DNA from 2 places in the Paenibacillus sp. sptzw28 genome. Region 1 is predicted to be linked to the other one. Evidence: predicted binding sites of a transcription regulator. Region 1 holds the regulator's gene; the other holds the start of a gene.
What was found. Region 1 encodes CtsR, which represses protease genes until heat stress. Its sites were predicted from a motif close to ATGGTCAATAAAGGTCAAACA; they were not measured.
Positions count from the first base shown of each region.

Region 1 (3,605 bases):
TCATCCGGTACAGGGACCGTGTCAGGTGGGCAGTTTGACTGGGGCGGTCGCCTCCTAAAATGTAACGGAGGCGCCCAAAGGTTCCCTCAGAATGGTTGGAAATCATTCGTAGCGTGCAAAGGCATAAGGGAGCTTGACTGCGAGACCTACAAGTCGAGCAGGGACGAAAGTCGGGCTTAGTGATCCGGTGGTACCGCATGGAAGGGCCATCGCTCAACGGATAAAAGCTACCCTGGGGATAACAGGCTTATCTCCCCCAAGAGTCCACATCGACGGGGAGGTTTGGCACCTCGATGTCGGCTCATCGCATCCTGGGGCTGAAGTAGGTCCCAAGGGTTGGGCTGTTCGCCCATTAAAGCGGTACGCGAGCTGGGTTCAGAACGTCGTGAGACAGTTCGGTCCCTATCTGTCGCGGGCGTAGGAAATTTGAGAGGAGCTGTCCTTAGTACGAGAGGACCGGGATGGACGTACCGCTGGTGTACCAGTTGTTCCGCCAGGAGCACCGCTGGGTAGCCAAGTACGGACGGGATAAGCGCTGAAAGCATCTAAGCGTGAAGCCCCCCTCAAGATGAGATTTCCCAATTCGTAAGACCCCTGGTAGACGACCAGGTTGATAGGTTCGAGGTGGAAGCGCAGCAATGCGTGCAGCTGACGAATACTAATCGGTCGAGGGCTTATCCTACGAACGTTCACCTGAACGTTCACTTCGCACGCTGCTCCAGGTTAACGTAAGACTAAAGGGGTTTCACAACTGTTCGTATCCAGTTTTCAAGGCGCAACCGCTTTGAACTGATTTTTGACGCAACCAAAAATCCTGTTTGGTGGCGATGGCGGAGGGGAACCACGCGTTCCCATCCCGAACACGACCGTTAAGCCCTCCAGCGCCGATGGTACTTGGACCGCAGGGTCCTGGGAGAGTAGGACGCTGCCAAGCACGAGAAACCGACTGCATTTTGCAGTCGGTTTTTTGTTGTTTCAGTTTGAGGTTCAGTCACCTTGCACATCAAGTAAAATGTTTCGGTATATATAATATTAAGGTAATTAACTATATGACCGACAAGGGCGGTCTTACCTGGAAAACCGGAGTCATAAACTTCGGTTTATTTATCAGGTATAAATGAGCCATATCCGCCAAAGCTAATAAAGGAGTAATCAGCTATCCGCTTGACCTTTTGGGAAAATTGCGTATAATAAAATTAAAGTCAAAGAAAGTCAAAGTCAATTTGACTAAATACTTTGACATTTTGATTTTACGGCTTATTAGCCGTTGTTGTTTGGCAACTTAGGGAGGTTGGCGAAATGCGCAACATTTCCGATCTCATTGAGCAGTACTTGAAGCATATGCTACAGGAAAGCCCCGATGGCGCGGTTGAATTGCAGCGGAATGACTTGGCGGACCGGTTCTCTTGCGTTCCATCGCAAATCAATTACGTAATCAGCACCCGGTTTACGTTGGAAAAAGGCTATTTTGTCGAGAGTAAACGAGGCGGCGGCGGATATATTAGAATTCAACGCGTCGAACTCCCTACGTTAACTGCAATTCAGGGACACATTGCTCAGACAATCGGCGACCAGGTGGATCAGTGTGCTGCGGAAGGGCTTATTTATCAACTGGAGGAATCGCAGCTTATATCGAAACGGGAGGCAAAGCTGCTTCGTGCCGCGATATCCCGTGAATCGATTGCTGTGAAGCTTCCCCTCCGTGATGAAATCCGAGCGAGGCTTCTGAAAGCGATGCTTATAACGCTGCTCGTCAAGTGAAGCTGCGCGAGTTGTGGCCTTTGTAAGAGGAGGGATAGTACGGAATGCTTTGTCAGGAATGCGGCAAGAAGCCGTCTACACTTCATTTTACGAAAATTGTGAATGGAGAGAAAACGGAGTTTCACATTTGCGAATCATGCGCACGAGAAAGAGGAGAAGGAATTCCGGGTACTGCCAATGGTTTTTCGATCCACAGTTTATTATCCGGACTCCTCGACTTTGAGCCTGGCAGCGGTGTAAACAGCTTTGGCGCAAAGCCGCAGCAGTTGCGTTGTGAGAAATGCGGCCTTACCTACACCCAGTTCAGTAAGATGGGGCGGTTCGGCTGCAGTAATTGTTATACGCAGTTTGGCAGTAAGCTTGACCCTATACTCAAACGCGTGCATGGCAATTCCATGCATATCGGAAAAATTCCGAAACGCACCGGCGGACAAATCCAACTTAAGCGTGAGATCGAGGAGCTAAGGCGGGAATTGCAAAATCGAATCGAACACGAAGAGTTCGAGAACGCGGCGCAAATACGCGACCGGATTCGCGAGTTGGAGCAAAAAGTCGCAGATGCCTAAGCCGCGCCAATGGAAGGAGGAGTCGGTTTTGTCGAAGCGATCTTTTGTAGAAGAAGCATTAAGCGAGTGGATGAAAGGTACCGGTCCCGATTCGGATATCGTTATTAGCAGTCGGATCCGCATCGCCCGCAATCTCCGCAGCAATCCTTTCCCGCTTCTCGCTACCAATCAACAGGCGCGGGATGTAATGGATAAGCTGACATCTGTCGCTGCTTCAGGTAAACTAGATGAAATCGGCCGTTTCGAGACGATCGAGCTAGCTGACTTAAATGAGCTCGAACGAAGAGTTCTGGTCGAGAAGCATTTAATCAGTCCCAACCTTGCGAATGAATCGCGGTGCGGGGCGGTTATCCTGAGTGAGAACGAATCAGTCAGCATTATGGTTAATGAAGAGGATCATTTGCGGATTCAATGCCTCTATCCGGGCTTTCAAATTAAAGAAGCTTGGGAATTGGCAAGCCGCATTGACGATAGCTTTGAAGAAGTGACCGATTATGCTTTTGACGAACGGCGAGGTTATTTGACAAGTTGTCCGACCAATGTCGGTACGGGCATTCGTTCTTCGGTCATGATGCATCTGCCTGGCCTTGTGCTGACTCAGCAGATTAATCGGATATTGTCGGCTATTACGCAGGTAGGGCTGGCGGTTAGGGGAATTTACGGAGAAGGCAGCGAAGCGCTGGGGAATCTGTTTCAAATATCGAACCAGATTACGCTCGGCCAATCCGAGTCTGAAATTATCGAAAATTTGCACAGCGTCGCCAAACAAATCATCGAACACGAGCGGGCGGCAAGGCAGCGTATGCTGGAAGAGTCGCAGGTGCGGCTTGAGGACCGGGTATTTCGCTCCTATGGGATTTTGTCGCATGCGACTATTATGGATACTAAGGAAGCGGCACAGCGGCTCTCAGATGTCCGTCTTGGCGTGGATTTAGGGTTAATCGAAGGTGTGTCTCCGCAAGTGATGAATGAAATGATGGTATTGACGCAGCCCGGTTTCCTCCAACAGGTGTTCAATGAAAAAATGAGCCCTGAACAGAGAGATATCAGGCGTGCGGAACTTATACGACAGCAGTTACAAAGTAAATCCGATCATGGGGGTGTGTGAACATGATGTTTGGAAGATTCACGGAACGTGCACAGAAAGTGCTTGCATTGGCACAGGAAGAAGCTGTTCGTCTTGGTCACAATAATATCGGCACAGAGCATATTTTACTCGGGTTAAACCGTGAAGGGGAAGGCATCGCGGCGAAAGCGCTGATCGGGCTGGGCCTTAGC
Region 1 covers NZ_CP080545.1:822,777-826,381, forward strand. Annotated here, with positions in the region: rRNA gene KZ483_RS03760 (23S ribosomal RNA) at 1-682, shown strand, start outside; rRNA gene rrf (5S ribosomal RNA) at 818-934, shown strand; gene KZ483_RS03770 (CtsR family transcriptional regulator) at 1,300-1,761, shown strand; gene KZ483_RS03775 (protein-arginine kinase activator protein McsA) at 1,806-2,327, shown strand; gene KZ483_RS03780 (protein-arginine kinase McsB) at 2,356-3,435, shown strand; gene KZ483_RS03785 (ATP-dependent Clp protease ATP-binding subunit) at 3,438-3,605, shown strand, end outside.

Region 2 (3,605 bases), 760 kb from region 1:
CAATCGTGATATCTTCGTTAGTGGCAGGTGCGGAGATAATAACTTTTTTCGCGCCGCCTTTCAAGTGAAGCTCGGCTTTTTCTTTCGCTGTGAAAATACCTGTCGATTCAACGACAATTTCAGCGCCTACAGAAGCCCAAGGAAGGTTCTCCGGGTTACGCTCGGCAAATACTTTGATCTCGCGGCCGTTAACGATAATTGCGCCTTCTTTAGCTTCTACCGTTGCTTCAAGCTTACCATGAGTCGTGTCATATTTGAGCAGGTGAGCCAGTGTGCTCGTGTCCGTCAAATCGTTCACAGCCACCACTTCTACGTTCGGGTTGTTCAGAGCTGCGCGGAATACATTACGGCCGATACGACCAAATCCATTAATACCTACTTTTACCATTTTCTCTTCCTCCTAAGCTTGTTTTCAATATATCTCAAGACGATCGCAGATTCGGCATATAGAGCCGTCCGCCTCCGTCAAGATCACCGGTTCTACTTTTCTTTATCAATAATCGAAGCGATTTCCATAGCTGCAGCTTCATCCGTGACAAGCACGTCATCGTGCCCGTAACGCATAACAGCCGCAATAGCCTCGCCCTTGCTGTGGCCTCCGGCAATCGCGATTACCACTTCCGTATCCATAATGTCTTCCAGGCGGAGCCCCGCAGTCGGCATTTTATGGACGACGGCACCATTCCGGTCAAAATAATAACCGAATGACTCTGCCAGAGCGCCTTCCGCTTTCATTGCTTCGATTACCGTTTCGTCAACGCGTCTTCTGCGCGCCATAACCATAGCGTCCCCGATGCCATGAACGACGATGCGGGCACTGCGGATCACCTCGACGATTTCCCGAATATTCGGTTCCTGCATCAAGGAGAGATACGCTTCCTCGCCTAAATGGTCCGGCACATGCAGCAGCCTGTATTGTGCTCCGGTACGTTTGGCCATCGTTGAAGCAATGGTGTTCGCCTGATAATCCAAGCTTTCTCCGAGTCCACCGCGGGCCGGTACGAACCAGTTCCCTTTTAGCGGAGTCGATGTGCTCAGCTGGTTAGCCATCTGAGCGAGCGTCGAGCCGCCGGTTACGGCTACGACATCATCCTTGTCCATTACCCTGCGCAGAGCCGCGCAACCAGCCCGGCCAAGCTCCCGTTTGGAGTGGGGGGATGAATCGGAATCCCCGGGAACGATGGTCACGTGCTTCAAGCCGAAATGTTCGCAAATCCGCTCTTCCAGCTCGGATAATCCGAACACCGCCTTGTAGAATGGTTCCATGTCTTCAAGCAGCCGCCGCCCGGCATCGGTGATCCGCATGCCCGCGGTATCGATGTGAAGCAATCCCTGCTCTTTCAGAAAATCCGTCTCCGCACGCAATACTCGTTCCGTTAATTGAAGCGAGGCCGCGAGCGTCCGTCTGCCGATCATATCCGAGAGCATAACCTGACGGAGAATTAGGTACCTTTTCTTCATGACAACGAGCAAATCCGGCAGAAGCTGCTGCTGTATTTCGATGAGAGACTGCATCCTTCAACATCAACTCCAATTGCCGAATAAGCTGGCTTTGTCTATATGGACGTTTTTCGTCCCACTAGACCGTTTTTAGTCCCACCTCTATTGTACTCCAAACAAATCGGAGGATCAAGCCGGATTTATTGCTCATATCACTTTCTGTCACTATTTACACAAATTTTTCTTTGTTCTTACCCTTGCTTTTCTTTGCCCAATCAAATATACTTATTTTCGCTATCACTTTTGCGCCCGTGGTCCAATGGATATGACGTAGGCCTCCGGAGCCTGAGATCGAGGTTCGATCCCTCGCGGGCGCGCCAATAAACACAAGTTACACCGGCATTGCCGGTTTTTTAATATCGAGTCTTTGACCATCTTTGACTTTTAAAATCCAATCCGTTATGATTAGAATACACGGCTCACCAATAATACCCGTCATCAAGCCTAGTTCGTAGTTTCGCACAAAAACTTTGAGGAGGGACCTTACGATGGAAATGAATTTCGTGCCTATGGTTATTGAGCAAAACAACCGCGGGGAACGCGCTTACGACATCTACTCCCGCTTGTTGAAGGATCGCATTATTTTTCTCGGAACGCCGGTCAACGACATGGTGGCCAACTCCATCATAGCGCAATTGCTGTTCCTGGCAGCAGATGATCCGGATAAAGATATCTCGCTATACATCAATAGCCCTGGCGGTTCAGTTACGGCGGGTCTCGCCATTTTCGATACGATGCAGTTCATCAAACCAAGTGTCTCGACGATTTGTGTCGGCATGGCCGCTTCGATGGGGGCATTCCTTCTCGCCGCGGGCGAGAAAGGCAAACGCTTCGCGCTTCCTAACAGCGAAGTAATGATTCACCAACCTCTTGGCGGAGCGCAAGGTCAGGCCAGCGATATCGAAATCCGCGCCAAGCATATTTTGAAAACGCGCGACACACTTAACAAAATATTGGTGGAACGCACAGGTCAATCTCTGGAGAAGATCGAGCGAGACACCGATCGCGATTATTTCATGTCTGCCTCCGAGGCTCAGGCATACGGACTTGTCGACAAAGTAATCGAAAAGCTGTAAAATCTCATATAATACGAAGAGCGCCGGTCCTTAACGGCGCTCTTTTTCCTGTCCAAATAAACCAATTCCCCATATCACACCTTGTCCCATATGTCAAGATAAATTCAGCCCGCTGAATTGATAAGGACTCATCATTAATTTCATGTTAATATGTACTAAATGATTCCATATTCACCGTCCCTTAGGCTGTTTAAAGAAATCTACTATAACGGAGTTGCACACGCATGAAACTATCGAATCCCTTCGCAAGCGTGCGAAATTTCATTCGATCCAGTGAATCCGGTCGCGTCTATACTCACTACACACCTGCATTCGAACGACCATATGACCATGAAGTTCCATCGCGTTCACAAGAAACCCACAATCTGTTCTTGCCGATGCAGGATAAATCGCTTCTACTTCGACCGCTCAGCGACACCCACTTAATTGAAGTCTATCATGAAGCCAAAGCGATGCGACTTTCGGAAGAATTTATTTCCTTAATCGAGCAAGCGATAGAGCAGCGCGGCCTTTCCGACGATCACGTCCATCAGCAGCGAGGCGCGTTAACACAATAGAAGCTTACGGCTGCCTTATCCGGCACCGTTGCTCAACCGACATGCGTGAGGGCGGTCGCTGATCCCATATGGATTAGCGACCGCCCTCTATGCTTTTGGCTATTGCATTGCAAAAACTACGGTAATGTTGGCCGAGACCGTTATTTCTCCGGTCTGTACCGTTGTTGGGGCACTTTCGGCCGCTTTATCCGCCGCTGCATATTCCCCTCGGTTAAAAATCGGCGTGCTGCTTACATTGTTCTGAGAAATGTTGACGACACCGTTCAATTGTTTTCCCGCCGCTTTTGCCAGAGCTTCCGCTTTAGCCTTTGCGTTGGCTACCGCTTTCTCGAGAACCTGCAGCTCGTATTGATCCTGCTTCTCCGTATCGAACTGCACCCCGTCCACCCGGTTTGCTCCAGCAGCAGATAACCCGTCGAGCAGTTGTCCGATTCCATCCAGATTGCGTGTTGTAATTTGTACGCTGTGCGTG
Region 2 covers NZ_CP080545.1:63,616-67,220, forward strand. Annotated here, with positions in the region: gene gap (type I glyceraldehyde-3-phosphate dehydrogenase) at 1-388, opposite strand, end outside; gene KZ483_RS00200 (sugar-binding transcriptional regulator) at 481-1,515, opposite strand; tRNA gene KZ483_RS00205 (tRNA-Arg) at 1,746-1,820, shown strand; gene clpP (ATP-dependent Clp endopeptidase proteolytic subunit ClpP) at 1,995-2,576, shown strand; gene KZ483_RS28250 (sporulation histidine kinase inhibitor Sda) at 2,801-3,133, shown strand; gene KZ483_RS00220 (SIMPL domain-containing protein) at 3,233-3,605, opposite strand, start outside.
Region 2: a site for CtsR is predicted at 1,865-1,885, ahead of clpP (ATP-dependent Clp endopeptidase proteolytic subunit ClpP). Genes of this name have one in related genera too.